3 regions of the Psychrobacillus mangrovi genome follow, and region 1 is predicted to be linked to each of the others. Evidence: riboswitches for the same ligand, from Rfam matches in the RefSeq annotation. Region 1 holds a riboswitch; each other region holds the start of a gene.
What was found. A riboswitch is a leader RNA that binds a small molecule or an ion and turns the genes downstream of it on or off. The one in region 1 is predicted to bind lysine.

Region 1 (10,523 bases):
TGACACATAAAAATCTAGTTTCGAATACTGCTATGTGTACAGCATGGATGTATAAATGTAAAGAGGGAGAAGAAAGTATTTTAGGTGTCCTACCATTTTTTCATGTTTATGGTTTGACAACTGTCCTTATTTTCTCTGTAATGTTAGGAAATAGAATGATATTATTACCTAAATTCGACGTGGAGACCGCTCTTAAAACGATTGATAAGCAAAAACCAACAATCTTTCCTGGAGCTCCAACAATATATATAGGGTTATTAAATCATCCTGATATTCAAAAATACGATCTCTCTTCAATTGTTGCTTGTCTAAGTGGTTCAGCACCATTACCAGTCGAAGTGCAAGAAAAATTTGAAAAAGTTACGGGAGGTAAATTAGTAGAAGGCTATGGATTAACAGAAACTTCCCCAGTTACACATGCAAATTTAATCTATAGTGATGAACGCATTAAAGGTTCTGTTGGTATTCCTTGGCCAGATACGGATGCTGCAATTTTTAATGTTGATTCAACGATTCCGCTTCCTCCAGGTGAGATAGGTGAAATAGCTGTAAAAGGACCTCAAGTAATGAAAGGCTATTGGAATCGTCCGGAGGAAACAGCAATGACAATGCGTGACGGATGGTTTTTAACTGGTGATTTAGGGTATATGGGTGAAAACGGTTTCTTTTACGTCGTTGATCGCAAAAAAGATATGATCATAGCAGGGGGATACAATATTTATCCACGGGACGTTGAAGAAGTATTATATGAACACCCTGCAATACAAGAATGTGTAGTAGCAGGTGTCCCTGATCCTTATCGTGGGGAAACAGTTAAAGCATTTATCGTATTAAAAGAAGGTGCAAGTGTTACAGAAGAGGAGTTAAACAAGTTCTGTCGTGACAATCTAGCTGCTTTTAAGGTTCCAAGAATCTATGAATTTAGAAAAGAACTACCAAAAACAGCAGTTGGAAAGATTTTAAGAAGAACGCTAATAGAACAAGAAAAAGAAAAATTAAAACAAGCACTAGAGGCATAATTGTAGATTGACATTCAGAAAAATTAAATATAATATAAAAATATGAATGAATCATCATTCATATTTTTATTTTGGTGGTGAATTCATTGAAGAAAGACAAGCCTAAATATAAACAAATTATCGATGCGGCAATTATTGTTATCGCAGAAAATGGCTATCATCAATCGCAAGTTTCCAAAATTGCGAAACAAGCAGGTGTAGCTGACGGGACAATCTATTTATATTTTAAGAACAAGGAAGATATTTTAATCTCAGTTTTCGAAGAGAAGATGGAGATGTTCGCAGAAAACTTAAAAGTTATTTTAAAAGAAAACACGACATCTTCAGAAAAATTGTTTAAAATGATCGAAAATCATTTTAATGTATTAGCAGAAGATCATCATTTAGCAACAGTGACTCAATTAGAATTAAGACAATCGAATTTAGCATTACGACTAAGAATCAATGAGATACTAAAAAACTATCTAGTATTATTGGATACTATCTTAAAAGAAGGAATTGAAAATGGCGAATTTGATCCAACGATCGATATCCGCTTAGCAAGACAGATGGTTTTTGGTACAATTGATGAGACGACTACTACTTGGGTAATGAATGAGTATAAGTATGATTTAGTTGCCTTAACTGATAAAGTACATCGTCTATTATTTAAGGGGTTAAAAGCATAACAAAGGGGAAGGTGAACAGATGGAATTTTTGACATGGACTATCGAGGACGGAGTAGCTACTGTTACGTTTAACCGTCCGCCAGCAAATGCGTTGGCAAGAGGAGTTATTTTAGAAATAAATGAATTACTGGATGCAGTAGAAAATGATGAATCTGTTCGAGTTATATTGTTGAAGGGAGAAGGGAGATTCTTTTCTGCTGGAGCAGATATTAAGGAATTTACTTCTATTTCAACAGGGGCAGAATTTTCAGAATTGGCAGCAAATGGTCAATCTATTTTCGAAAGATTAGAAACCTTCTCAAAACCTGTCATAGCTGCAATTCATGGAGCCGCACTTGGTGGTGGTCTTGAATTAGCAATGAGCTGTCATATTAGACTAGTAGCAGAGAATGCTAAGCTAGGACTCCCTGAGTTACAGCTAGGATTGATACCAGGCTTTGCAGGAACGCAACGTCTACCACGTTATGTTGGCTTTGCAAAAGCAGCTGAAATGTTATTAACAAGTGAGCCAATAAGTGGGAAAGATGCTGCGCAATTCGGGCTTGCTAATCATGCTTACCCAGAAGAGGAATTATTTGATCGAGCACAAGAGCTTGCATATAAAATTGCAAAGAAAAGTCCAATTGCTGTTAAAGCAGCACTTGAAATGCTTCAGTATGTGAAGCCTGCATCGTACTATGAAGGGGTAAAAGCCGAAGCAAATGCTTTTGGAACTGTTTTTGTTTCAGAAGATGCAAAAGAAGGTATTACTGCCTTTTTAGAAAAAAGAAATCCTGTATTTAAAGGGAAGTAAAAATAATAATCTAATGCATTAGGAGGAATTCTAAATGAATATTTATGTTTTAGTAAAACGTACATTTGATACAGAAGAAAAAATTGTTGTGAGCGGTGGCAAAATTCAAGAAGATGGAGCAGAATTCATCATCAACCCTTACGATGAATATGCGATTGAAGAAGCAATCCAAGTTCGCGACGCACAAGGTGGAGAAGTTACTGTACTTACGATTGGTGGAGAAGATGCGGAGAAACAATTACGCACTGCTCTAGCGATGGGTGCCGATAAAGCTGTTCTTATCAATACAGAAGATGATGTAGAAGAATTGGATCAATTCACAGCTGCTTATATTATCTCAGAGTATTTAAAAGATAAAAATCCTGATTTAATTTTAGCAGGAAATGTTGCAATTGATGGTGGCTCTGGTCAAGTTGGTCCGCGTGTCGCAGAATTATTAGGGATCAATTATGTTACAACTATTACTAATTTAGAAATTGATGGGACTACAGTGACTATCAAACGTGATGTGGAAGGTGATACTGAGGTACTTGAAACTTCTTTACCACTATTAGTAACGGCTCAACAAGGGCTAAACGAACCGCGATACCCTTCGTTACCAGGAATTATGAAAGCGAAGAAAAAACCTTTAGAAGAAGTGGAATTAGATGATTTAGATATAGACGAAGACGATGTAGAAGCGAAAATTGAAACAATTGAAATTTATTTACCTCCTAAAAAGGAAGCGGGAAAAATATTGGAAGGCGAATTAGCTGACCAAGTTAAAGAGTTAGTTCATTTACTTCATTCAGAAGCAAAAGTGATTTAATCTTTTTCTTCAGTATTGTTTTCCACTTATAAGTGGAATCTGAATTCGAACGAATTTATATTTAAAATGGGAGGAAATTAACATGTCTAAAAAAGTATTAGTATTAGGAGAAGCACGTGAAGGTGCTCTACGTAATGTATCATACGAAGCAATTGCTGCTGCAAAACAAATTTCAAGTGGCGGAGAAGTCGTTAGTGTTCTCTTAGGAGATTCAGTGAAGGATTTAGCTGTTGAATTAGGAAAATTTGGTGCAGACCGTGTTATAACTGTAGAGCATCCGCATTTAAAACAATATACTTCTGATGGTTACGGGCAAGCTTTACTTGCTGTAGTAGAACAAGAAAAACCAGAAGCTATTGTTTTTGGACATACTGCACTAGGTAAAGACTTATCACCAAAAATTGCTAGTAAATTACAAGTTGGTTTAGTATCGGATGTTACATCAATTGAGGGCGAAGGTGATTCAGCAATATTTGTTCGCCCAATTTATTCTGGTAAAGCATTTGAAAAGGTTAAAGTAAAAGAAGGAATTGAGTTTATTACGATTCGTCCAAACAATATTGCACCACTTGCAAAAGATGACAGTAAATCAGTTGATGTCTCTTCTTTATCCGTTGATATTACGAATCTAAGAACTATTATTAAAGAAGTAGTTCGTAAATCTTCAGAGGGTGTTGACTTATCAGAGGCGAAAGTAGTTGTTGCTGGTGGACGTGGAGTGAAGAGTGAAGAAGGTTTCGCGCCATTAAAAGAGCTAGCAGATGTTTTAGGTGGAGCAGTTGGAGCATCACGTGGTGCTTGTGATGCAGATTACTGTGACTATTCTCTTCAAATTGGTCAAACTGGAAAAGTTGTAACTCCAGACCTTTATATTGCAGCAGGTATTTCAGGAGCTATCCAACATTTAGCAGGTATGTCTAACTCAAAAATCATCGTTGCTATTAACAAGGATCCAGAAGCAAGTATTTTCAAAGTAGCTGACTACGGTATTGTTGGAGACCTTTTTGAAGTAATCCCAATGCTGACGGAAGAATTCAAACAACTTAAAGTAAATGCTTAAAAGCAACTCGGCTCTCTTTGGAGCCGAGTTTTTGCTTGTAGGAGAGTAAGGGAAGTGGGATGGCACTGAAGGGGTTGTCCAATAAATAAGAAAATCGTTGAAACGACTCCCTTTCCCCGGGCTCTTTGAGGAACGCACACTCGCTAAGGAATGTGCCTTTTTCAGAGATTTTTAAGATATTGTTTTGAGAAGCCGCTCGACTCCTGCGGGAAAAGCGATACAGACAAGACCTCCACACGAAGCGAAGGCACTGAAAAACTCTTCATGGTATAGCTTAGCGAGTATATGAACGACATTTCGTTCACATACTCACTTTTTGCCTGGAAACCGTTGATTTCCGTTCTAGGCGGACGCTTTCCGCCAGCATGGCTTCAGCCGCTTCCTTCGCTACGCTCAGTCCAGGGTCTTCAGCTCATGCAATTCCGGCTGAAGTCGCCGACTTCCGCTACAATCAACTATTGTATACTTACAATTAAACTTTTCTTCTATCTAAAAAAACATCGTTTTCCTGTATAATAAATTTAAGTAAATGCATGTAGGCGCTCCCTATAATTTTAACCCAAGATACCATCAATTAAAGTCCATACATAGAGATTTAGAAATAGACAAAGAAATAAGGCACATTCTGTTAAAATTGAACAGAATGTGCCTTATTATTGCCCTTCAGAAAATAATTACGTCATTTATAACGTAAGTTTTTCAGTGCACTCAAGCGAGATCTGTGAAGGAGGATCGTTGCTCGCTCACGGAAAGCGAGTGGTAGCAAGTGGTAAGCTTCGGGAAACAATTGCTTCAACATGTGTGAAGCTAATATGTAGATGTAGCAATATGAGTCTGCTATAATCTATTTATAGTTAACCAAAGGAGGAATTTTTTAATGGCAATAGTTCACGGAACAGATCAAACCTTCTCTACAGAAGTGGAAAAAGGATTAGTATTAGTAGATTTTTGGGCAACATGGTGTGGGCCTTGTAAAATGATTGCTCCTGTTTTAGAAGAAATGGATGCTGAAATGAGCGATAAAGTAAAAATCGTAAAAGTAGATGTAGATGAAAACCAAGCAACTGCAAGTCAATTTGGTATTATGTCTATCCCAACTTTAGTATTATTTAAAGATGGTCAACCAGTAGACAAAGCAGTTGGCTTCCAACCAAAAGAAGCATTGGTTCAATTTGTAGAGAAAAACGCATAATATTAAGCCGGGTGTCCTGAATGGTGCCCGGTTTTTTTAAACAGGTGATAATATGAATGATTTAATTCAACAGAAGTGTGCAATTTTACCAGATCAACCAGGTTGTTATTTAATGAAGGATCGACAAGGTACGATTATCTATGTCGGTAAAGCAAAGATACTAAAAAATCGTGTTCGTTCCTATTTTACGGGATCTCACGACGGAAAAACTCAAAGACTTGTTCAAGAAATAGTTGACTTCGAATATATCGTTACATCGTCTGAATTAGAAGCATTAATACTTGAGCTTCATCTTATTAAAAAACATGACCCCAAGTACAATGTCATGTTAAAGGACGATAAGACGTATCCATACATTAAAATTACAGCTGAAAAGAACCCTAAACTTATTATTACGAGACAAGTAAAAAAAGATAAAGGGAAATATTTTGGCCCCTACCCTAATTCTCACGCCGCTCATGAAACAAAAAAGCTACTGGACAGATTATATCCTTTACGTAAATGTCAGAAAATGCCTAACCGAGTCTGTCTCTATTATCACATGGGACAATGCTTAGCTCCCTGTGTGAAAAAAATTGAGGAATCCACTTATAATGAAATAATTCAAGAAATAGTTAGTTTCTTGAATGGTGGACATACGACTGTGAAGAAGGACCTGACAGAAAAAATGCATACTGCTGCCGAGAACTTAGAATTTGAGCGTGCTAAGGAATATAGAGATCAAATATCTCACATTGAACAAGTGATGGAAAAACAAAAAATGACGATGAACGACTTTACAAGTAGAGATGTATTTGGATATTCTGTGGACAAAGGGTGGATGTGTGTCCAAGTGTTCTTTGTTCGACAAGGGAAGTTAATCGAAAGGGATGTCTCTTTATTTCCTATTTATCGTGATCCCGAAGAAGAATTCCTCACTTTTTTAGGTCAGTTTTATGCAAAACCCGAACACATCAAACCAAAAGAAATTTTTGTTCCAAATAGTACAGATTTGCATTTGGCAACTGAATTATTAGAAATGAAAGTCATCATTCCGCAAAAAGGAACCAAAAAGAATTTAGTAGATCTTGCAGAAAAAAATGCAGTGTTGGCTTTAAGTGAGAAATTTCATCTTATTGAAAGACAAGAAGAACGTACTATTGGTGCTGTAGAAGAATTAGGCGACTTAATGGGAATTGCAATTCCAAGTAGAATAGAAGCGTTTGACAATTCGCATATACATGGTACAGATGCAGTATCAGCTATGGTTGTGTTTGTAGATGGTAGAGCTTATAAAAAAGATTATCGGAAATATAAAACAAAAACAGCTGCCAAACATGATGATTATGGAGCGATGCGTGAGGTTGTTAGAAGAAGATACACAAGAGTTTTGAAAGAGAACTTGCCTTTGCCAGATTTAATCATTATTGATGGTGGAAAAGGACAAATAGAAGCTGCTAGAGAGATTTTGGAAGATGAGTTAGGATTAGATATCCCTATTGCTGGTCTTGCAAAAGACGGAAAACATCAAACCTCCCAGTTACTATTTGGAGATCCAATGGAAATTATTCCGATGAAACGTACAAGTGAAGCATTTTACCTTTTACAACGTATACAAGATGAAGTACACCGATTTGCGATTACTTTTCATCGTCAGCAACGAGGGAAACATACGATTGCTTCTTCATTAGATGGTATAGAAGGAATTGGACCTAAGAGAAAGACTTTATTATTAAAGCATTTTGGTTCCATCAAGAAAATGCAAGCTGCTACTAAAGAAGAATTCATAAAGGCAGGACTTCCTGAAAAGTTAGCAGATATATTGATAGAGCATTTTCAGAAAAAATCATTGTCTTCTGAATAATCTTATGTTATGGTTGAAACAATTTAATATTCACTTTAAGTGAAGATAGAGGTGCGAATTGGCAAGAGTACTCAGCAGGAGGATGAAAAGATCCTATAATAGTTGAGGAAAGGGTCGTTCGCCGAAACATAGAAAAGCTTTTCCTTTTCTTATGTTGGTTCTGCATTTAATAAATGTAGAATTGTCAGAATGCAATATTCTGGAGGGCTATCTCACATGGACAATTCTTTTGACCGTGTATGGGACAAAGCTTTTCACAATATGTGAGAAGCTTTTTTTATTTAATTATCGTCCCAACTCCAGCGCCTTTTTATTATGATGCAAACTTAGGCGGTTGCATGGAAAGATAATGAAATAAGGGAGAAGATGTTCATGAGTAAAATTGTAATGAAATTTGGTGGTACTTCCGTTGCCACTACAGAAAAAATTGCTAATGTTGCAAGAAGAATTAAAATGGAGAAAGAAAAAGGTAATGAAATTGTAGTAGTTGTTTCCGCGATGGGAAAATCTACAGATGAACTAGTTGATTTGGCAAACGAGCTATCGGATGCACCATCAAAACGTGAAATGGATATGCTTCTATCTACAGGAGAACAGGTCACAATGGCTTTACTGGCCATCAAATTAAGTTCATTAGGAATTGAGGCCATTTCCTTAACTGGATGGCAAGCAGGATTACAGACAGATGACGTACATAGAAATGCAAAGATCCTTACGTTCGATTCTTCCAAAATCTTGGACAAACTTGCGGAAGATAAAGTAGTAATTGTTGCTGGCTTTCAGGGAATATCCACGCAGGAAGAGATTACAACTCTTGGTAGAGGCGGCTCAGATACTTCAGCCGTTGCAATTGCAGCTTCCATCGAGGCAGAAGTCTGCGATATTTACACAGATGTAGATGGAATATATACTTCTGATCCACGTTATATTAAAAATGCTCGAAAACTAGAGCAACTTGAATATGATGAGATGTTAGAGCTTGCTAATTTAGGAGCCGGCGTATTACATCCAAGAGCTGTAGAATTTGCGAAAAATTACAAGATTCCATTACGTGTGCGCCCTAGTTTTAGTGATGAAGAGGGAACTATTTTAAAGGAGGAAGTGGATGTGGAAAATAATTTAGTTGTTCGAGGAGTAGCTTTTGAATCCGATATTGTCCGTTTAACGATTGAATACGAAGTGCCATTTAATGGATCATTAGCTTCTATATTTACGACACTTGCAGCGAATCATATTGATGTTGATATTATCGTGCAGTCGATCGTGGATGGTGTAAAACCTGCAGTTTCATTTTCTATCAAAAAAGATTCCTTAGCGGAGGCAATTACAGTATTGGAAACCAATAAAAAAAATCTTGGTTTTACATTCGCAGACTTTGAAGTAGGACTTGCGAAAGTTTCGATTGTGGGCTCGGGAATGGTCTCTAATCCAGGTGTTGCAGCTCAAATGTTCGATCGTCTTCGGAAGGAAAATATTCCTGTGAAGATGGTAAGCACATCAGAAATAAAAGTATCAGTAGTCGTTCCACAGAGTGATATGATTTCAGCTGCTACTGCCTTACACAGTGAATTTGGTTTAGAAATTGCTTAATAATCAATAAAAAGCAATGTACAGTTTCGTACATTGCTTTATTTGCATTATGAAATGGTAGTTTTTAGGTCCCATTTAACATGAAAAGTGACAACTCCATTTTTCTTTTGCTGTTCGTCATAGCATTCTGTTAAAAAACCACCAATTTTCTGCTGTTGTTCAGCTAAAAACCCTGCTTCTAATCGATGACTTCTACTTTTCCCGCTTTGCGGTAAATTAAAAGTTTGCAAGGTATAAAAAGCGGAATCTTTTGTCGTTTTATCTAACTTTAAAATTCCCCATCCTGCTTCGTTAAAGAAAGAGGATGCCTCTTCCATCGAATAAAGGGGGAATTTGCGGGCAAGGTCTTTTCCTGCCCAATATAAAATATCTTTTTCATGTTTTCCGAGAATAGAAGCAAGAACGTGATCGCGTAATAATTCATATCCAAAGGAAGTTACATGTGAATGTTCCTTTTCATCCAAGTAGCAACCCTTCTTTCTAATCTATATTCTAATATTCTAGTTTATTTTATCATAAAAAAATTTCCCTTGGTAAGGGTATATAGTATGTGAAAAATTAAACGAATCATTATACAAAAATGAAACATTAAACATTTTGAAAAAACGGAAAGATACCTTGACGCTCTAAATTGTTGAGAGTACAATGGATATGTCATAAATTCGTAACATGATGATGTGTGCACGGAATGAAACCTATTGTTCTATTACAATAGTAATCATTGCGTCAATGTAAATCTGAGGGGGGTAACTGTTTTGTCGAAAGATCGCGAATTTTACTGGCGCCGACTACATTCACTATTAGGAATTATTCCTGTTGGATTGTTTTTGACGCAACATTTGATCATTAACCATTTTGCTACTAAAGGACCAGAAGCATTTAATGGGGCAACACACTTTATGGAGAGTCTTCCATTCTTATTATTCTTGGAAGTCTTTGTAATTTACTTACCGTTGATGTTCCATGCATTTTACGGAATTTATATTGCATTTACTGCAAAAAATAATCCGAAAAACTTTGGTACACTTCGTAACTATTTGTTCATTTTACAACGTTTCACTGGAATTTTCCTTGTTGTATTCATCGCTTGGCATGTATTTGAAACAAGATTCCAAGCAGCTATTGGAGCGAAAGAAGTTAATTTTAACATGATGGTTGAAATTTTATCTAATCCATGGATGTTAGGCTTCTATATAGTAGGGGTAATTTCTGCTACTTTCCACTTAGCAAATGGTATTTGGTCATTCCTAGTAAGCTGGGGAATTACTCAATCTGCTAAATCACAACAAGTTGTTACATATGTAACATTAATAATCTTCCTAGCGTTATCTGTAGTTGGTGTACAAGCTCTTCTTGCGTTCGTATAAGATCCTTCTACACGTTCAACTACTATTAAAATGAGGAGTGAGATTGACATGGCAAAAAGTAAACTTATTGTTGTCGGTGGTGGATTAGCCGGGTTAATGGCAACAATGAAAGCGGCCGAAGATGGTACGCATGTAGATCTATTTTCATTAGTTCCTGTAAAACGCTCACACTCTGTTTGTGCA
Region 2 (10,523 bases), on a different contig from region 1:
TCATTGAATTTCCTACACATACTGTAGAGAGCAGTGTTTTTACTTCTTTAGAAGAATTACCAGAAGAAGTAAAAGCACTTGTAAATGCAGAAGAACAAAAAAATATTTATATTCAACATAATAATACCCCTGCATTTGTTTCTTTATCGGAAGAACTAAAAGCAAAAGGTGTTATTTTAACAGATATTTTTACAGCAATCCGTGAAAATAGTGACCTAGTTCAAAAATATTTTATGACAGATGGCGTAAAAGTAAATGAGCATAAACTAACAGCTTTACATGCAGCACTTTTAAATGGTGGGGTATTTGTATACGTACCGAAAAATGTTGTAGTAGAAGAGCCAATCCAAGTAATTTATTTACACGACGACAATACAGCTTCACTTTTCAATCACACTTTACTAGTTGCAGATGAAAACAGTGTAGTTACGTATGTGGAAAACTATTTATCAACTGTTGAAGAAACAAACGGCTTAGCTAATATTGTTTCTGAAGTTATTGCGAAAGATAATGCAAAAGTAACTTTTGGAACTGTAGATGTACTTGCAGAAGGATTTACTACTTATGTAAACCGCCGCGGAGTAACAAACCGTGATGCAGTGCTTGAATGGGCACTTGGCATGATGAACGATAGCGATACGATTTCTGAAAATGTAACTCATTTAGTTGGGGACAATTCACAAGGTCGTGTTAAAATGGTTGTTGTAGGTCGAGGGAAACAAAAACAAAACTTTACAACAAAAGTTATTCATTGGGGAAAACATACAGATGGTCATATCCTGAAACACGGTGTAATGAAAGACGAGGCATCATCTATTTTTAATGGAATTGGGAAAATTGAATTTGGGGCTACAAAATCAAATGCAGTACAAGAATCCCGTGTACTTATGTTAAGTGAAAAAGCACGTGGAGATGCTAACCCGATTTTACTGATTGATGAAGATGATGTAACAGCAGGTCACGCAGCTTCTGTTGGCCGAGTAGACCCACTTCAGTTGTACTATTTAATGAGCCGTGGTATTTCAAAACACGAAGCAGAGCGTCTAGTTATCCATGGATTCCTTGCTCCAGTAGTAAATGAATTACCTATCGAAGGCGTAAAGAAACAGCTGACGGAGGTTATTGAAAGGAAAGTTCGCTAATGCTCAGCAAAGAGATTCGAAGCTATTTTCCAATATTAAATCAAGAAATCAATGGTCATCCACTTGTCTATTTAGATAGTGGTGCTACTTCTCAAAAGCCGGTTCAAGTAATCGATGCAATTAAAAAGTATTATGAATTTGAAAACTCTAATGTTCACCGAGGTGTTCATACATTAGGAAATCGTGCGACAGAAAGTTACGAAGGTGCACGAGAAAAGGTTCGAAAATTCATTAATGCTAAATCGACAAAAGAAATAATATTTACTCGTGGTACAACAACATCTATCAATACAGTTGCAAGAAGCTATGGCTTAGCAAATGTAAAAGAAGGCGATGAAATTGTTATCACGCATATGGAACACCATTCTAATATCATTCCGTGGCAACAACTTGCGAAAGATACAGGTGCAATATTAAAATATATCGATTTAGAAGCAGATGGAACATTATCATTAGAAAAAGTTCGTGCTACTATCACAGATAAAACGAAAATTGTATCCATTGTATACGTTTCAAACGTATTAGGTACAATGAATCCAATTAAAGAAATTACAGAAATTGCGCATGAGCATGGTGCTATAATGGTAGTGGACGGAGCTCAGGCTGCCCCACACTTAAAGCTAGATGTTCAAAATTTGGATTGTGATTTTCTTGCTTTTTCAGGTCACAAAATGTGTGGTCCAACTGGTATTGGCGTACTTTATGGTAAACAAGAATTGCTTGAAAACATGGAGCCAATCGAGTTTGGTGGAGAAATGATTGACTTTGTAGGCTTATACGAGTCTACTTGGAAAGAGCTTCCTTGGAAATTTGAAGGAGGAACACCAATCATTGCTGGTGCAATAGGTTTAGCTGCTGCGATTGATTTCCTTGAAGAAATCGGGCTAGATGAGATTGAAAAACACGAGCATGAGCTTGCTGCTTACGCCATGGATAAAATGCTAACAATAGAAGGCTTGACTATTTATGGACCAAGTGATCCGTCTAAGCGAGCTGGAATTGTAACATTCAACTTAGATGATGTGCATCCACATGATGTTGCAACCGTACTTGATATGAGCGGTATTGCTGTTCGTGCAGGTCATCATTGTGCACAACCGTTGATGAAATGGTTACAATGTACGGCTACTGCAAGAGCAAGTTTTTATCTTTATAACACAGAAGAGGATATTGACCGTTTAGTTGCTGGATTGCGCACTGCAAAGGAGTATTTTAACGATGTCTTCTAATAATTTAGATCAATTATATCGTCGAGTAATAATGGACCATTATAAAAATCCTCGTAACAAAGGAAGTATCGAGGAAGGTGCTCTAACAATTGACATGAATAACCCAACTTGTGGAGATCGCATTCATTTAACACTTCAAGTGGAAGATGGAGTTATCCAAAACGCAAAGTTTGATGGGGAAGGTTGTTCTATTTCAATGGCATCTGCTTCCATGATGACCCAAGCAGTAAAAGGGAAAAAAGTGGATGAAGCTTTAAAACTTTCCACTACTTTTTCAGAGATGATGCTAGGAAAAGACTATGATGATTCCATTGACTTGGAGGATATCGAAGCATTACATGGAGTATCTAAGTTTCCTGCACGTATTAAATGTGCAACACTTGCTTGGAAGGCTATGGAAAAAGGCGTTTCAGAAGAAAAATAATAATTGGAGAACGGAGGAAATACGATGGCAAAACAAATGCCTGAAATTGGTGATTACAAATATGGTTTCCACGATAAAGACGTATCCATTTTCCGTTCAAAACGTGGTTTAACCAAGGATATTGTAATAGAAATATCTAATATGAAAAATGAACCACAATGGATGTTAGATTATCGTTTGAAAGCGTTAGAAATCTTTTATTCTAAACCAATGCCTCAATGGGGTGGAGATTTAGGATCTTTAAACTTCGATGAAATTACTTACTATGTAAAACCATCCGAAGCAACTCAAAAATCATGGGATGAAGTACCAGAGGAAATCAAAGCAACATTTGATAAACTTGGTATTCCAGAAGCTGAACAAAAGTACCTTGCAGGTGTTTCTGCACAGTATGAATCAGAAGTTGTTTACCATAACATGAAGGAAGAGCTTGAAGACTTAGGAATCGTATTTAAGGATACTGATTCTGCTCTTCGTGAAAATGAAGACATCTTTAAAAAATATTGGGGAACTGTAATTCCTTCAACAGACAACAAATTTTCTGCACTTAACTCTGCAGTTTGGTCAGGTGGATCATTTATTTATGTACCACCAGGCGTAAAAGTGGATACACCACTTCAAGCATACTTCCGTATTAACTCTGAGAATATGGGTCAATTCGAGCGTACGCTTATCATTGTAGATGAAGGTGCTTCTGTACACTATGTAGAAGGATGTACAGCTCCTGTATATACAACAAACTCGCTTCATAGTGCAGTTGTTGAGATCATCATCAAAAAAGATGCTTATTGCCGTTACACAACAATCCAAAACTGGGCAAACAACGTTTATAACTTAGTTACGAAACGTGCAGTTTGTGAAGCTAACGCTACAATGGAATGGATTGATGGAAATATTGGTTCTAAGTTAACAATGAAATACCCAGCTGTTATCCTAAAAGGAGAAGGCGCACGTGGTTTGACTCTTTCTATTGCAATTGCTGGTAAAGGTCAACACCAAGACGCTGGTGCTAAAATGCTACACTTGGCTCCGAATACTTCTTCTACAATTGTTTCTAAATCTATTTCGAAACAAGGTGGGAAAGTAACTTACCGCGGACAAGTTCATTTTGGTCGTAAAGCAACTGGTGCTCGTTCTAACATTGAATGTGATACGTTGATTATGGATAATCAATCCACTTCAGATACAATTCCATACAATGAAATCCTGAATGATAATATCTCTCTTGAACATGAAGCAAAAGTTTCTAAAGTTTCAGAGGAGCAATTGTTCTACTTGATGAGCCGTGGGCTAAGTGAAGAAGAAGCAACAGAAATGATCGTAATGGGCTTCATCGAACCATTTACAAAAGAACTTCCAATGGAATACGCGGTTGAGATGAACCGTTTAATTAAGTTCGAAATGGAAGGTTCTATCGGTTAATACCAAAATTTTTATAAAGCAGCAAGGTTGAGTAAAATTAACCTCTGCTGCTTTTTTTATTTTAGCTCAAAGATGTAGTTAGTGATATGATAAATAGTGGGGTGAACACATGATAAAAATTGGTTTGACAGGCTGGGGAGATCATACAGATTTATATGTTTCTTCTCCGAAAGAAAAATTACAAGATTATAGTGCCCATTTTCCAGTAGTAGAACTTGATACAGCTTTTTATGCAATACCTACCAAAAGGAATGTTGAAAAGTGGATAAGGGAAACTCCTAATAACTTTCAATTTATTGTTAAGGCGTATCAAGGTATTACAGGCCATCTAAGAGGGGAATCTCCTTTTGATTCACTCGAAGAAATGTTTGCCCGTTACCGAGAATCCATTCAACCTTTTAAGGAATGTGGAAAGCTATCCATGGTATTAGTTCAATTTCCTCCTTGGTTTCAATGTAAAAAAGAAAATGTTGACTATTTATATAAAGTGAGAACAGAGTTAAAAGATTTTGAAGTTGCAATCGAATTCCGTCACCAATCGTGGTACGCACCTACGTTTAAAGAACCTACTATTCAGTTTCTACAAGATAACCATTTTCACCATACTGTCTGTGATGAGCCTCAAGTGGGGGAAGGGTGTGTCCCTTTGATCCCTGTTTCCACTTCAAACAGAGTACTTGTGAGACTGCATGGAAGAAATACATATGGCTGGATAAATCCAGGGGATAGTGAAAAATGGCGAGAGGTACGTTATTTATATGATTATAATTACGAAGAACTTTTTGACATTCAAAAGATTTGCGAGGAATTACATACTAACGCAAAAGAAGTAGTGGTATTATTTAATAATAATTCTGGTGGGCATGCAGCAAAAAATGCAAAAACCTTTCAACAGATGCTAGGAATAGAATTTGAAGGTTTGGCTCCCAAACAGTTAGATTTATTTGACGGAGGGATATAATGGAGTGGATTTTACTAGTTTTAGCTGGTCTTTTCTCTGGTATAGTTGGAGCTTTAGTAGGTTTAGGTGGCGGAGTAATTTTAGTGCCAGCTGTATTATTTTTTGGAACTACCCTTGCGCTAATACCTAATATTACACCTCAAAGTGTGGTAGGACTATCTGTAATTATGATGATTTTCACAGGTCTTTCATCCACACTTTCCTATATGAAAACAAAGACAGTTGATTTTAAAAGTGGGTTTATATTTTTTATAGGGAGTATACCAGGAACGATACTTGGAGCATGGGTGAACAAGGGATTAGATTTACCATCCTTTAATCTATATTTTGGCATATTACTTATTATTCTATCGACACTTCTGCTTGTACGGGATCGTTTAAAACCAGTAAAGTGGTTTGTAGAAAATGGACAGAAAAAAACATTTACAGATGATAAAAATACATATGTTTATGGATATCCAATCTGGTTTGCAATACTATTAACATTTGGGGTAGGATTCGCCTCAGGTTTATTTGGAATTGGTGGTGGATCGATTATTGTTCCTGCTATGATTCTATTGTTTTTATTTCCACCACATGTGGCTGTGGGTACATCAATGTTTATGGTATTTTTATCTTCTATCATTAACTCGATTACACATATTTCATTGGGGAATGTGCCGTGGCTTTATACGATACCGGTCATTCCAGCTGCTTATATTGGTGCGAAACTAGGTGCAAGCTTAAATAAAAAACTTAATTCGGAGACACTTGTCGTCGCCCTTCGAATTATCTTGTTATTATTAGGAGTTCGATCCATTATAGCTGGTCTTATGTAAATTTAAAAAGGTGGGTTTATGTTGAGAGAAACAATTCATATTTATCATACAAATGATTTGCATAGTCATTTAGAAAACTGGCCGACTATACATCAGTTTCTCTCCGCTAGACAAAAGATGCATGAAGGACATGATTCTTATCTCATTTTAGATATTGGTGATCATATTGATCGTTCCAATATCTTTACTGAAGGTACACTTGGGAAAGGAAATGTAGAGTTATTAAATGAGGCTGGTTATGATTATGTCACCATCGGAAATAATGAAGGCATCACATTAAGTCATGAGGAACTAGACGAAATGTATACAGATGCAAATTTTGATGTAGTTGTCTCGAACTTTACAGATAAAAATGGCATCATACCATCATGGATACTCCCATATAAAATACACAAAACTTCTTCTGGAATTCGGATTGGATTGGTAGCTGCTACCGCAGACTTTGGAATTTATTATGAAAAATTGGGCTGGCATATTCAACAGCCAATCAATCGCTTAAAAGAAGTATGTGAAGAAATAAGAGATAAAGTAGATATTATTCTTTGTATGTCGCACCTTGGAATATCTCAGGACGAAATAATTACAGAGCAAATACCGCAAATAGATGTTATTTTTGGCTCTCATACACACCATTTTTTTGATGAAGGGAAAGTGCTGAATGGTACGTTGCAAGCCGCAGCTGGAAAATATGGAGCCTATGTAGGGAAAGTTACAATAGAATTTGACCATAGCGTTAGGGAAATTACTTCTAAACAAGCTGTTCTTTATCCAATAGAATCACTGGAAATTCCCCAAAATAATGCAGAACAATTAGCATTTTGGCAGCAAATCGGAAAGACTAAGCTAGATTACCCACTTTTTATTAATCAAACATTTTTGAAGAGAGATTGGTTCGAACCATCGAGTATGTCCGGTTTCTTTGGTGAGGCATTGCTTGCTTTTACAGGAGCAGATTGTGCCATGTATCCAGCTGGTATTTTCTTAACTGATTTACAAGAAGGAATCATTACGGCAGGTGATTTGCATAGACTATTACCTCATCCAATCAATCCGTGTGTAATCAGCTTAACAGGAGCAGAATTATTGGAAGCGGTGGAGCTTTCTAAAAACGAAAAATGGCCACTTCTAGAAGTAAAAGGCTTAGGATTCAGAGGGAAATATTTGGGCGCTATGCAATTTCAGCAACTTTTCGAGGATGTAGAAGGGGATGTATACGTAAAAGGAGAACTTGTTCAGCTAGAAAAAATTTATCATCTTGCTACGCTCGATATGTTTACGTTTGGCTATTTCTTTCCCTCTTTTAAATTTGCGAAGAAGCAGTACTTTATGCCCGAATTTATACGAGATGTTTTAAAGTGGTACGGACAAAGACAGGAAAAATAGTCATTTAAAATCCTTCGGTTACATATAGATAACTAGGGGGATTTTTTTTTGTTGTTCTATCGTAAGAAGAAAAGAATCAAGTTTTTAAATATGCAGCGTAAATTAGCCATTTTTTTAGCTTGCTTTATCCTTTCTGTAGCGGGTTTGTTTTATTGGATCAATGCTCGCTTGACACCAACTTATCTGCAATATGCAGAGGTTCAGACGAATAAAATTGCCTCAATGGTTATAAGTAAAGCAATCAATACAAGAATTGCTAATGTGTTAGATGTAAATGACATTATTGAGCATGTTCCATCTGAAAGTGCAAATAATATGGTGACTACAAAATTTAACACGGAAATCATTAACCGAGTATTGTCTGATACGCAAAGTTTAGTACAATCCCATTTAGAACAAGCGGAAAAGGGTAATCTTTCAAGCTTACCTTATTTAGATGATATTGAGTACGATAAACAAACAATGGAAGATCAAGGTGGCGTCGTGTTTTTTGTTCCGATGGGGCAGGCAGCCAATATACCGTTAATCGGAAATTTAGGGCCAAAAATTCCCATTAGATTTCATGTGATTGGAAACGTTCAATCTACCGTCGTACAAAGTATAGATGAGTTTGGAATAAATAATGCCTTTGTAGATATAAGTATCTTATTGAAGGTAAATGTTCAAATTATTGTTCCGCTTGCAAGTAAAATGAGTACCGTCGAGCAAAAGATTCCGGTCGCAATGGGTTTAATACAAGGTCAAGTTCCTCAAATTTATACAAAAGGTGATGGTGGTAGTGCACCTTCTGTAGAAGTACCAATTAATCCAACACCAGTACCAAAATAAGAATGATTGCTTTAGGTTACATTTGATGTTAAAGTAATAGATGCAAAAAATGAATAGGTAGAGGCTGCATTGCTTAATAGTACTATGAGTGAGGATGACAACGAAGATCTTTTAGGAAAGGAAGCTTTGCCGAAACGAAATGTTTTTGTCATAAAACATAAAGTTGGGGTTATTTTGAAGAGGAATAACACTGTCATTTATATGGAATGATATAAATGGCGAGCTACAGAGTAAGGATTAAAGTGCATTCTTGAATTCTATAGTAGAGGCCAGCCAAAACATTTGGTTGGTCTTTTTGTTTACTGTTCTGTGCCTCCACCTAAGAAGGAGGAAATTATCTTGGAAAATACTATTTTTTCTTTATTACCACCTTTATTAGCAATCATTATGGTGTTAGTAACGAAAAGAGTTTTATTATCACTTGGAGTTGGAATTATATCCGCTTCACTTTTAGTGGAAAACTTTGCCCCACTGGATTCTATATTATTGTTATGGGAATCTTTTAAAGTATCTTTTTGGGATGAAGGTTTAAACACATATAATATTTACATTTTATCGTTTATATTATTTTTAGGAATCATTACTGCTTTAGTAAGTTTGTCTGGAGGAAGCACAGCTTTTGCTGCTTGGGCTGTACAAAGAATAAAGACTCGCAGAGGATCTAAACTTCTCACAGCGTTTTTAGGAATTATTATCTTTGTAGATGACTATTTTAATGCGTTAGCGGTTGGTCAAATTGCTAGACCTATTACAGATTCTCATAGGGTTTCGCGAGCAAAATTAGCATATTTTATCGATTCTACGTCTGCTCCTATATGTGTAATAGCACCTGTCTCTAGTTGGGGAGCATTTTTAATAAGTCAAATAGGTGTTATATTTACAACCCATGCGGTTACTACGTATACACCACTTCAAGCTTTTATGTTAATGGCTCCAATGAATTTCTATGTTATTTCTACTCTTGCCATCGTTTTCTTTATGGCATGGACAGACTTTGACATAATGCCGATGAAGAGACACGAAAAAATTGCTGTAGAAACCGGGAAATTATTTGACACGAGTAAACCAAATCCGGGAGAGCTTCAAGGAAATTTTCCAGAAAACAATTATGGAAAAGTAATTGATTTGGTTTTACCGATAGTTACACTGGTTTTGGTAACTCTATTTTCAATGTTTTGGACAGGGTATCAAAATTCAGGGAAACAGCTAGATATATTTACAATTTTTGAAAATACGGATGTTCCTTTCTCTTTATTTGTTGGAGGACTAACTGCTACTTTAATAGCTGTATTATTATACTTACGACAGCTAAAATACAATCCAACGGCAAGGGTAAGCCTTGTTTGGAAAGCGTTAATTACTGGAATTAGTTCAATGTTACCGGCAATATGTATCTTAATATTTGCGTGGTCATTATCATTTTTAATTGAAGCTCTTGGAACTGGAGCATATTTGGCAACTTTAGTTGCTGAAAACAATATTCCAGTGGGTGTAATTCCATTCTTACTATTTGTTCTAACAGCTCTAATGGCTTTTGCAACAGGGTCATCTTGGGGCTCTTTCGGAATACTACTACCTATTGGAGCAAGTATTATAATGGCAATAGAGCCGGAACTATTGTTGCCTGTATTAGCTGCAGTACTTGCTGGCGCTGTTTTTGGTGATCATTGTTCTCCAATTTCAGATACTACGATTATGTCAGCAACTGGCGCAGGAGTAAATGTTATCGATCACGTAATTACTCAGTTGCCTTATGCCATTATAAGTGCAGTCATAGCTGCTATCGGATACTTAGTATTAGGTCTAACTGGATCTGTTATTATTGGATTCGTAACAGTCGTAGTAATTCTAATTGTCTTGTTTACAGTGTGGAATATTTCTTCAAAAAAAGATATAAAACAGAGTTAAAGCAAGCTAACTAAAGCTAACCTAGGTCGTGCGCCGATCCGCTTGGGCCAAAACAATGATTGCCTCCCATCCTCTATGTAGATGAGGGCACTGAAAAACATATATTTTAATGACGTAATTGGTTTTGAAGAAAAATAAGGCACTTTCTGTTCAAAATTAAACAGAAAAGTGCCTTATTTCTTTGTCTATTTCTACGCCATATATGGAATTAAAATTGAGAGTTTCCTAGGTTGAAATAATGGGGAGCACTACCTGAATTTAATTTAATAGATAGGAAAACGATGTTTTTTTTACATAGGAGAGTGCCTACAATTGTTGATTTTCGTTTGAGATGGCGACTCCAGCCGGAATTGCATGAGCTGAAGACCCTAGACTGAGCGTAGCGAGGGAAGCGGCTGAAGCCATGCC
Region 3 (10,523 bases), on a different contig from region 1:
GTTACCGCTATAAAATGACTTGTATGAATGATAAAACCTTTTATATGCCCTACGGAGCTAGCATGACTAGCCCACCCCAACCCTAAAATTAATAGGAAAGTGAAAGCAAGTCCACCGTATGCATATATCTTATTCTTTTGATCATCAAACCAAAGAAGAAATATAAATAACATATTAGCGACGATGAATGTAAAAAACCACGCTTTACCTATTTCAAATGTATTCAAGATCATTTGAAGGGTTCCTACATAATTATCTCCTTTAGTTAATTGCATGACGAGCAGCAAAATAGGAATAAATGAAAAAAGTACAATTCCAACGGTAGCGATAATTTGAACCCTTCTTTGTACATGAATCTCAGGTTTAAAAGAACTTGGTACAAGCGAAATAAGAAAACTTCCCACCAAAATGGAGAAACAAAGATATAATAGTACCTCACTAACAATATTCATAATCTATTATTTCTTTCTACGTAACCAGAAGAAGACCCCACCAATGATAACAATCAATGCAATAACAATAATAGGAATTATATTAGACGAAGATTCATCTTCTTCTGTTTCATCTATTTGGTCAGTACTAGGAGCAGCTATAGTTTCTGCTTGTTCTACTTCTTCATCCTCTGTCGTTTCCGCAGAAGAAATCTCTACAGTGAAAGGAATTGTTCCTTCAATTGGATGCCCATCTGCTCCAACGATCATCCAAGCGATTTCATAACTATCGGTCACTAAAGGCATCGCTAAAGTTCCAATCATTTGATTTTCATTTATTGAAATATTTTCAACTGGGATTGACTCACCATTAGAATTCAATAATTCAAAGGTGCTACTTTGTTCTATTTTCCCTTCAAAATTTAGGGAAATCTCATTCAGTTCTTCTGTTACAACTTGCCCACTTTCAGGATTGGAACTCTCTAATCCTGTATGTGCCCAAGCAGAATTTGCAAAAGCAAACATGAAAATAAATGATACTAAAATTATTTTTTTCATTATAATCCTCCTTATAAAATCCTTAACCTATTATAGCCACTCTTTGTGAGGAAAGTATGAAATTACTTTCAACAAAAAAGAGGTATATTAACAACCTCCTCATTTTTAATGATAACTATTCAACCTTTGAGTTATAAATCATCCTTATGCGTCACGCGATTTCTTCCGTTTTCTTTCGATGCATAAAGTGCTAAATCAGCATTTTCCATAATTGTCATATCGGAATCGCCATTTTGCATTGTAGCCACTCCAATACTAACAGTTATTATTTGGTCAATTCTCCATTCAGCGGACTGTACTGTTCTCCGTAATTCTTCCGCTTTTTCTTTCGACCTTTCTTTATTCGCTTCCGGCAAAAGGACTACAAATTCTTCTCCACCGAAACGAGCAACTATATCCTCCACTTTAAAAGTACTATTTAAAACTTCAGCTAGTTTTATTAATACATGATCTCCTATTAGATGTCCCCAAGTATCATTCACCTTTTTAAAGAAATCTAAATCTAAAATGAGTAATGAAAAAGGCATGTTATTTTTTTGGAACAAAGCGATATGCTCTTTCAATCTTTCCATAAAAAAGCGTCTATTTTTTAATCCCGTAAGTGAATCTGTCACGGAAAGTTTCTCTAACTTTGTATTTAACTTCATTAATTGTATTTGCTTTTTTTCTATTTCATTATGAAGTAGTTCAAGTTTATCAAGCGCAAGATTCTTTTCTCGTAATGCTTCCTCTGCATGTTTTTTTGCGGAACGTATTTGCTGCTCGTAATCAATACGTTTACCCATTTTCATGAATACACAGTCGACACCCTCAACATCATCCTGTTTAAAATATTTTGCATTTAGTAATAAAGGAACGTCTTTTCCTTCATGATCTTTTAAGCTTAAGTACATTTCCTCCACATGTCCGTTTAAATGAAGAAATGGATAAAAGTATGTATGGAAAAGTAACTTGTTGGATACTGACATAACAGATTCTATATGAGTGTCTAATAATTCTTCAAATGTATAACCTATCATATTACAAAATGTTTCATTTAATTCAGTGATCACACCTTGATTTGTAATACAAAGATATCCAAAAGGAGCCGTGTTTAGTCTCTCCCTCATTTTTTACACAACCTTTCGAAGAACAATTACATTTAAGGTAATAAAAGATATTCATTTATTAAACGAACTGTTTCTTCATGATGACTAAGGTGAGGATAGTGACCTTTTGCTTCCATTAATCGAAATGTACTATTTTTCAGATGACTATGCAAAAACTCTCCAACCTCAATCGGCACGACACTATCATCTGAACATTGAATAATGAGTGTTGGAACAGTAGAATGTGCTAAATCCTCCCTATGATCAGATAAGAAGGTTACCTTAGCGAATTGTCTAGTGATTTCCGCATCTACTGCAGTAAAACTTTTCTCCAACTCTTGCGCTAGCATTGGCTTTTCTGGATTTTTCATTGCAAGTAGCGACATAAAGCTTGCCCATCCTTCAAAATTCATTTCCATCAAATCTAAAAGTTCAGTTACATCACTAACCTCAAAGCCTCCAATATAGGCCTCGTCATTTAAATAGCGAGGAGATGGGCCTATCATTATTAGACTTTCAAAATAGTCTGGATGTTTTATAGAAGCTAGCATACCTATCATCGAACTTACGGAATGACCTACAAAAATGACATTATTAAGTTCTAACTCTTCTATAATCTCAATTAAATCTTGAGCATAACCATATAGTGAATTATATTTTTCTGGATCATATGCCGTCAGATCTGACTTACCCGACCCGACATAATCGAATAAAACAACTCGAAATTTTGATTCAAAAAAAGGTACCATCAAACGCCACATACTTTGACTACAGCCAAATCCATGACCAAATATAATTGTTTTTTCTCCCTCACCCAGTACTTTTACATTATTACGCGCTAAAACATTTGTCATATTTAAACCCCCTTTGGTGATCTAATATATAATTGAAAATAAAAAAAGGCTTCCCTTCTCATGTTGAAGGGAAACCAAATAATAATCAAGTAGAATAATAAATTTGTTCCTAATAAGCTTATTTTAATGTACGCTTTAAAAACTCTCTCGTTCGTTCTTGTGTTGGATTATTAAAGATTTGTTCAGGGCTTCCTTCTTCTGCAATAACCCCTTTATCCATGAATACAACTCTATCGGAAACTTCTTTTGCAAATTCCATTTCATGCGTTACGATTAACATGGTAAGCCCGGTTTCGGCAAGTTCCTTCATGACTTTCAGAACTTCTCCCACCATCTCTGGATCAAGAGCGGAGGTTGGTTCATCGAACAGCATTACATCTGGTTCCATCGATAAAGCTCGAGCTATCGCAACACGTTGTTTTTGGCCACCGGATAGTTGGCTTGGTTTTGCATTCACATACTGGTCCATACCAACCACTTTCAAATATTTGAGTGCTTTTTTCTCTGCTTCTTCTTTAGACCGTTTTAATACTTTTACTTGACCAACAACACAGTTGCTTAACACATTATGATTATTAAATAAATTAAATTGTTGGAAAACCATTCCTAGCTTTGTTCGGTAAGCATGGATATCATGTTTATCATCCAATATATTTTCACCATGATAAATAATTTGTCCACCACTTGGTTTTTCTAAAAGATTAACACAACGAAGAAGTGTGGATTTACCGGATCCAGAAGAACCAATGATGCATACAACTTCTCCCTTACTCACGGAAAAGTCAATATCTCTTAATACTTCATGGTTACCAAAGGATTTGTTTAAATGTTGTATTTCGATTACTTTTTCCATATGATCCACTCCTTCCTTCTTATAATCCTGCATTGTTTTTTGGTAGTGTGACTTGTGTTGGTTGACCGATCATACTGTAGTTTTCAGGTCCATCTAATCTTCTTTCAACATAACGTAAAATGATTGTTACCGTAAACGTCATGACGAAGTACAAAATACACGCAACAAAAAACGGCTCAAAATATTTGAAGCTGATTCCTGCGACGGTTTTTGTTTGGAAGTATAGTTCTGTTACACCTATTACATTCAGTACTGACGTATCTTTAATATTTATAATAAATTGGTTTCCAGTAGCTGGTAAAATATTTCGTACCACCTGCGGCAATACTACATGAAGCATCGTTTGGATATGATTCATACCAATTGCTTGTGCTGATTCAAATTGTCCTTTATCAATGGAAATGACACCACCACGAACAATCTCGGCCATGTAAGCCCCTGTATTAATAGATACAATAAAAATAGCTGCAGCAGTTCTGTCCATATCAACACCAAAAGCTAAAGCAGACCCATAATAGATAACCATCGCTTGTACGATCATCGGTGTTCCACGGAAAAATTCAATATACATTGTTAGAATGGCATTTACTATTTTCAAGAAAATTCGTTTTGCTTTTCGTTCTGGCATAGGGATTGTTCGAATAACTCCCGCCAGCAAACCAATAATGGCTCCAAAGATTGTACCAATGATAGAGATTAAGAGCGTCATACCTGCTCCACGTAGGAACATCGGCCAGTTATTGGTAACCATTGATATTATATACTCAATGCTCATACTTATCCTCCTCATAAATTAAACCGACTGCAAAGAGATGCAGCCGGTATCACTTCATCTTTATTCAGAAGCTGGTTGATTTTTAATGGCAGTATCCATAATGTTTTGACGATCTTCTTCTGATATTCCCGCCAATATATCATTAATTTGTTTTGTTAAGTCACTGCCCTTTTTGAGTCCAACTGCAACTGCTGTTTCTTCTTCATCCGCAACAAATCCATCGGTAAATTCAACCATCGCAAAATTTTCGTTCGCTGATGAAGCACTAATTCCTTCCGGACGCTCGGAAACATAACCATCTAGCATTCCAGACTCTAATGCAACACGCATTGCTGGGAAATTATCCATCGCTGGTTGTTTTTTTACACCTTTAATTTGGTCAATTACACCGTAATGTGAAGTATTTAATTGTCCTGACACTTTTGCTCCACTGAAATCTTGGATAGAAGTAGCTCCTTCATAAGGTCCACCTTTTTTAACTACCATTACAAAATTAGAAGTGTAATAGTTTTCAGAGAAGTCGATTGTTTGTTTACGCTCTTTTGTAGGGGACATTCCCGCTATGATTGCATCAATTTTATCTGATTGTAACGATGGAACAAGTCCATCCCATTCTGTTTTAACGATAACTAGTTCTTTACCTAATCCGTCTGCAATTCGTTTTGCAATTTCTACATCATATCCACCAGCATATTCTGCGTTTCCATCAATCTTCACTCCACCATTGGAATCATCTAGTTGTGTCCAGTTAAAAGGTGCATAACCAGCTTCTAAACCTACTGTAAACGTATCTGCTATTGCTTCTTTAGTATTATCAGTTGAAGATCCTGAAGTTTCTGTTGCATCCGTTCCACATGCTGCTAGAAGCATGATGATTGACACGAACATTGCTAGAACTATTAATTTGTTTTTCATTCTATTACTCTCCTTTTATATAAGATTATGTTTTTGACTACTAAAAAAGGACAACTTACACAAAAAAAGACCTGAGATGAACTCAGGTCGCAATATGTATAGTTGCCCTAAATCCTCTACTTTTCCCAAATGAGATAGCACACCACTACAAACCGGGATGTTTATAGTGGACAGTCCTGTAGTTATTCACTACAGACCCAGCAAGTAATACCGAGAATTATTACAAACTTCGGCGACATTTCCTTCTCCCTAGAATCATGGCTTCTCAAACTCCACTAAGGACTGTTAAACATCGCGCCTCTACCCCACTGTATAAGTGAGGTCGTATTCAATTATTGTCCATAGTCTACAACACGAATGAATATCTGTCAATCACTCTAGAAGTAATAACAAGTTTCTGAATTAAAAATAATCTTTTAAAAGTAAATGCATTTTTTCAAATGCAGTAGCAAATAATAAACTCTATCCGACTAATCGTTTAAAAACCTTGATATTAGTGGTATAATAGGATACGGATGAAGTGGTAGACGAATTTATTAAAAAAATGGAAGTGAGTTTTTTTATGAACTAATACAAAAAAGGAGATGATATTATGGGATCTGTCAAAGTAGCAGATCACAAAGTGTCAGATGAGATGAAAGATGATTATTCATTAGATAGAGTGCCTCGAGATCAAAGGAAGATGGGTTGGTTTAGTGTTACCAATATCACATTTGGTATCGCAACGGCAATTTTTTATTTTCAAATGGGAAGCGTTATGGCACTTCAATTCGGAGCCATAAATGCTATCATATCCTCCATATACGCGATAATCGTTGCCGGTATACTCGGAACGTTCATAGCTTATCTATCAGCCAAATCCGGGATGAACGTTAACTTATTATCAAGAGGCGGAGGTTTTGGTTACATAGGTGCATCGTTAACCTCATTCATTTATGCAACAAACTTTATCATGTACTGTGCATTTGAAGGCCTGATTTTAGTTTCCGCAGTTCACACCTTCTTCCCCGCCCTACCTGAATGGGCACTAATTATTTTCTTCGGATCTATTGTTATTCCATTAAATTGGTTTGGTATTAAACAACTAGATAAATTACAAAAATGGTCTTTACCGATTTTCGGTATTTTTTTATTATGTGCCATTATAATGTCATTCTTCACTCCATCCGTTTATGAAGGAGCATTTTGGACGTATATGCCAGAAGGCGTGCAGGTGGGTGGCCAAGCTTTACTACTTTGTATAGGAATGCAGCATGGAATAATGGGTCTGACAGCTTTACTTTCTTCAGACTACGCGCGTTTTCTTAAACCAAAGGATCTTAAAATAGGCTCTCTAGCAATAGGCTTTATTCCACAAATCTTCTGTTTTGGAGTTATGGGTGGTCTTGGTATATGGTTCGGTGTTCGTTTAGGTGAACCAAATCCAGGTGTTTATATCGTTCTACTCTTAGGGCTCGGTGGCGTATTATTCACCATGTTAACTCAACTTAGAATTAACGTTACCAATATCTACAGTAGTTCCCTATCACTTGCTAGCTTCTTTGAGAACGTATTTAGATTTACGCCAGGCAGACGATTTTGGGTTGTTGTCTCAGGATTATGTGCAATAGGATTAATGCTAGGTGGTATTGTGGATCATTTAGATACAGCAATGACATTCCAAGGAGTCTTTTTACTTGCTTGGGCATCGATACTAGTTACGGATGCCATGATCGTGAAAAAACTATTAAAAATTGGTCCTGGTTATTACGAGGCTCGACACAAATATTTATATAAATGGAATCCTGTTGGTGTAGTATCTTTACTTATCTCAAGTGGTTTGGGTACAATAGCCGCACTAGGATATATGGGATCATTTTTGGAAAGTACTGCAGCATTCTTTGCAGCAATTTTAGCAGCTATAATCACCGTGATTTTAGCCGTTTTTACAAAAGGTAAATATTATAGCAAAGAGCTTCCAAATGACATTCCTAAGGAAGATTATATTGCATAATAGTTAAAAAGATATTTTCTATCCGCAACTATTAACCATTCAATCAGCTTACCCTTCATTTTTTAACTTCCAGATAGCCTTCTTATAGGCATACAATTCGTTTTATACTATATTCTCACTCTTTTAGAAGGAAGAGTTTATAGTAGGCTGGTTGCCTATTGGTTGCTCTACTTATTCCCTCAACAGATTTATGCTTCGAATTTTATCATTTAATATATCATCTAATAATAAAACAGACACTGCCTGATCGGTATAATACAACTAACTAATGCACCTTGTATCTCTACAGGGTGCATTTTTTATTAATTGTCTTTGTTAACCTTCGTCGTTGTTTTTCAAAGAAATAATCTGTTCATCTAGTACAATGCCAACCGTACGTACGCGCGCATGCGGCGTGTAAGGCGTACATCCAGATAACACCTACTGATATAGTTTTCTATTCATTTCATCACAATATTGAATATAGAATTATTATTTTGAAACTTTGTACTTTTTACTAGTAGATTCTTGCTGTCAGCTCTAATGCATAATTAATTAGAATTATAAACCAAACGATATGGACTCTTTACTTCCACAAAACCATATACATAAAAGTACAATATTTTATAAAAAAATGAATACCTTTTCTAGAGGGGGAATGCGATGAAAAAGATGTGGTTTTTGGGATTTGGCTTTTTTAGCATTAGTTTAGGGTGGTCTCTATATAACGCATTTGTTCCTTTTTTCCTAAACGATTTTCTTACAAGCACTGCATTAATTGGTTTTCTTATGACGATTGATAATTATTTTGCTCTTTTCTTACAGCCATATATAGGAAACCGAAGTGATCAAACGAATACTCGTTTTGGTCGCAGAATGCCTTATTTATTGATTGGTATACCATTTGCTGCTCTGTTTTATGCGCTTATTCCGTTTCACACAAGTTTAACCACATTAGTAATCTTTATGATATGTATGAATATATCCATGGCTATTTTCCGTTCACCAACCATTGCTTTAATGCCAGATATAACTCCCGAACATAATCGTACGAAAGCAAATGGCGTTATCAATTTTATGGGAGGCCTTGGTGGCATTTTAGCTTTTAGTATAGGTTCTATGTTATTTGGAATAGAAGAATCCATCCCGTTTTTAGCAGTCTCAGCCATCTTCGTCTTAGCGCTACTTGTTCTCTTTAAAAATATTAAAGAAAATCGAGATGCCATACCTATAACTATTTCAACTAGCCCAAAAATAAATTACAAAGCAGAGTTAAATAAACCTACGATTTTTCTTTTAACCGCGATATTCTTTTGGTTTGTAGCAATTCAAGGAATGGAAGCATTATTTACTTTATATGGGGTAAATGAGCTTAGTTTATCCAAAAGTTCGTCTGCCTTTTCATTGGCATTCTTTTCATTAAGTTTTGTACTGACTGCTATTCCAAGTGGTATATTAGGTGCAAAGTTTGGAAAGAAAAAAATGATATTAATTGGTGTAATTGGTTTATTTTTTGTTTTTTTCCTATTAAATTGGGTAGATTCCCTCTTAACATTACGCACTCTTTTATTAATCGGAGGGGCGTTCTGGGCATGTATAAATATAAATTCATACCCTTTCATTGTTTCTCTTGGAAGTGAACATAGCTTTGGTACTAGAACTGGATTATATTATTTAGTTTCTTCTTTAGCTGCCATTATTTCACCACCGTCTTTAGGATTTTTAATTGATTTATTTGGGTACGGAGTGCTTTTCAATGCTACAGCTGTTAGTATGCTTTTTGCATTAGCTTGTATGTGGAAGGTTAAAACCCCTAAAAACAGAGACTTAATAGAAGGCAATGCATAAAAAGACCTCGCTTCGTTTGGAAGCGAGGTCTCATTTTTATTATGCTGTTTCTTCAATGGAAGCATAGTATTTCTCTTCTTTTTCTTTATCAAATCGACCTTCCCATTTAGCCATAACTACTGTAGCCAATGCATTACCTACTACATTTACTACTGTGCGAGCCATATCTAGAAGTCGGTCAATACCAGCGATGAATGCAAGTCCTTCTAATGGGATTCCAACAGTTCCTAAAGTAGCTAAAAGTACGACGAAGGAAACCCCTGGTACTCCAGCAATCCCTTTAGAAGTCACCATCAACACTAAAACAAGCGTAATTTGTTGCATAATACTCAAATCAATTCCATACATCTGTGCAATAAAAATTGCCGCAATTGCTTGGTATAAAGTGGAGCCGTCTAAGTTAAAAGAATATCCTGTCGGTACAACGAAGGAAACAATATCCTTTGGTGATCCAAACTTCTCCATTTTCTCCATCACTTTTGGCAAAACAGTTTCAGAGCTAGATGTAGAATACGCTAAAAGCAATTCGTCTTTTAATACTTTAATTAGATGGAAGATATTGATGCCTACAAATTTCGCAATACCACCTAGAACTACAACAATGAAAAATAACATCGCAGCGTAAACAAGTATCATTAATTTTCCGAGTGGCAATAAAGACTCTAATCCAAATTTAGAAACGGTAACACCTATTAACGCAAATACACCAAACGGGGCAAATTTCATAATCAAATTAGTTACCCAGAACATAGCATCCGCAGTCCCTTGGAAAAAGGCAAGGACTGGTTTCCCTCTTTCTCCAATAGCAGCTACTCCTAATCCGAATAAGACTGAAAAGAATATAATGGCAAGCATATTACCATCTGCCATAGATTGAACAATATTACTTGGCACAGCATTTATAATTACATCAGCAAACCCATGACTTTGTACATCTTCCGTAGTCTTTACATATTGATCAATATTACCTTTAGATAATGATGACATATCAATACCAACACCAGGTTTAAAGATATTAGCTGCCAATAAGCCTACAACTATTGCGATGGTCGTAACGATTTCAAAGTAAATGAGCGTTTTTCCACCGAGCTTACCTAGTTGCTTAATATCACCTGTTCCAGCAACACCCAAGATTAACGTAGATACAATAATCGGTACAACAATCATTTTAATCATATTAATAAAAATAGTACCAATCGGCTGTAAATACGTTTCTACAGCAGGATTAC

Region 2: it holds a riboswitch for lysine, as region 1 does, so the genes downstream of both, WAX74_RS13165 (Na+/H+ antiporter NhaC family protein) here and WAX74_RS06860 (aspartate kinase) in region 1, are expected to answer to the same signal.
Region 3: it holds a riboswitch for lysine, as region 1 does, so the genes downstream of both, WAX74_RS16570 (transporter substrate-binding domain-containing protein) here and WAX74_RS06860 (aspartate kinase) in region 1, are expected to answer to the same signal.

Annotation. Positions count from the first base shown of each region.
Region 1 is NZ_JBAWSY010000003.1:191,432-201,954, forward strand. It holds gene WAX74_RS06825 (long-chain-fatty-acid--CoA ligase) at 1-1,019, shown strand, start outside; gene WAX74_RS06830 (TetR/AcrR family transcriptional regulator) at 1,106-1,687, shown strand; gene WAX74_RS06835 (enoyl-CoA hydratase) at 1,707-2,480, shown strand; gene WAX74_RS06840 (electron transfer flavoprotein subunit beta/FixA family protein) at 2,515-3,288, shown strand; gene WAX74_RS06845 (electron transfer flavoprotein subunit alpha/FixB family protein) at 3,371-4,348, shown strand; gene trxA (thioredoxin) at 5,226-5,540, shown strand; gene uvrC (excinuclease ABC subunit UvrC) at 5,593-7,383, shown strand; lysine riboswitch at 7,422-7,601, shown strand; gene WAX74_RS06860 (aspartate kinase) at 7,756-8,973, shown strand; gene WAX74_RS06865 (YslB family protein) at 9,021-9,437, opposite strand; gene WAX74_RS06870 (succinate dehydrogenase cytochrome b558 subunit) at 9,729-10,340, shown strand; gene sdhA (succinate dehydrogenase flavoprotein subunit) at 10,389-10,523, shown strand, end outside.
Region 2 is NZ_JBAWSY010000009.1:119,616-130,138, forward strand. It holds gene sufD (Fe-S cluster assembly protein SufD) at 1-1,142, shown strand, start outside; gene WAX74_RS13130 (cysteine desulfurase) at 1,142-2,371, shown strand; gene sufU (Fe-S cluster assembly sulfur transfer protein SufU) at 2,361-2,795, shown strand; gene sufB (Fe-S cluster assembly protein SufB) at 2,820-4,217, shown strand; gene WAX74_RS13145 (DUF72 domain-containing protein) at 4,327-5,178, shown strand; gene WAX74_RS13150 (sulfite exporter TauE/SafE family protein) at 5,178-5,996, shown strand; gene WAX74_RS13155 (bifunctional metallophosphatase/5'-nucleotidase) at 6,015-7,379, shown strand; gene yunB (sporulation protein YunB) at 7,428-8,207, shown strand; lysine riboswitch at 8,258-8,441, shown strand; gene WAX74_RS13165 (Na+/H+ antiporter NhaC family protein) at 8,547-10,115, shown strand.
Region 3 is NZ_JBAWSY010000017.1:5,360-15,882, reverse strand. It holds gene WAX74_RS16600 (copper resistance D family protein) at 1-404, opposite strand, end outside; gene WAX74_RS16595 (copper resistance CopC family protein) at 459-989, opposite strand; gene WAX74_RS16590 (diguanylate cyclase) at 1,121-2,098, opposite strand; gene WAX74_RS16585 (alpha/beta fold hydrolase) at 2,131-2,931, opposite strand; gene WAX74_RS16580 (amino acid ABC transporter ATP-binding protein) at 3,050-3,784, opposite strand; gene WAX74_RS16575 (amino acid ABC transporter permease) at 3,804-4,559, opposite strand; gene WAX74_RS16570 (transporter substrate-binding domain-containing protein) at 4,620-5,474, opposite strand; lysine riboswitch at 5,602-5,785, opposite strand; gene WAX74_RS16565 (purine-cytosine permease family protein) at 6,067-7,467, shown strand; gene WAX74_RS16560 (SLC45 family MFS transporter) at 8,110-9,294, shown strand; gene WAX74_RS16555 (cation:dicarboxylate symporter family transporter) at 9,334-10,523, opposite strand, start outside.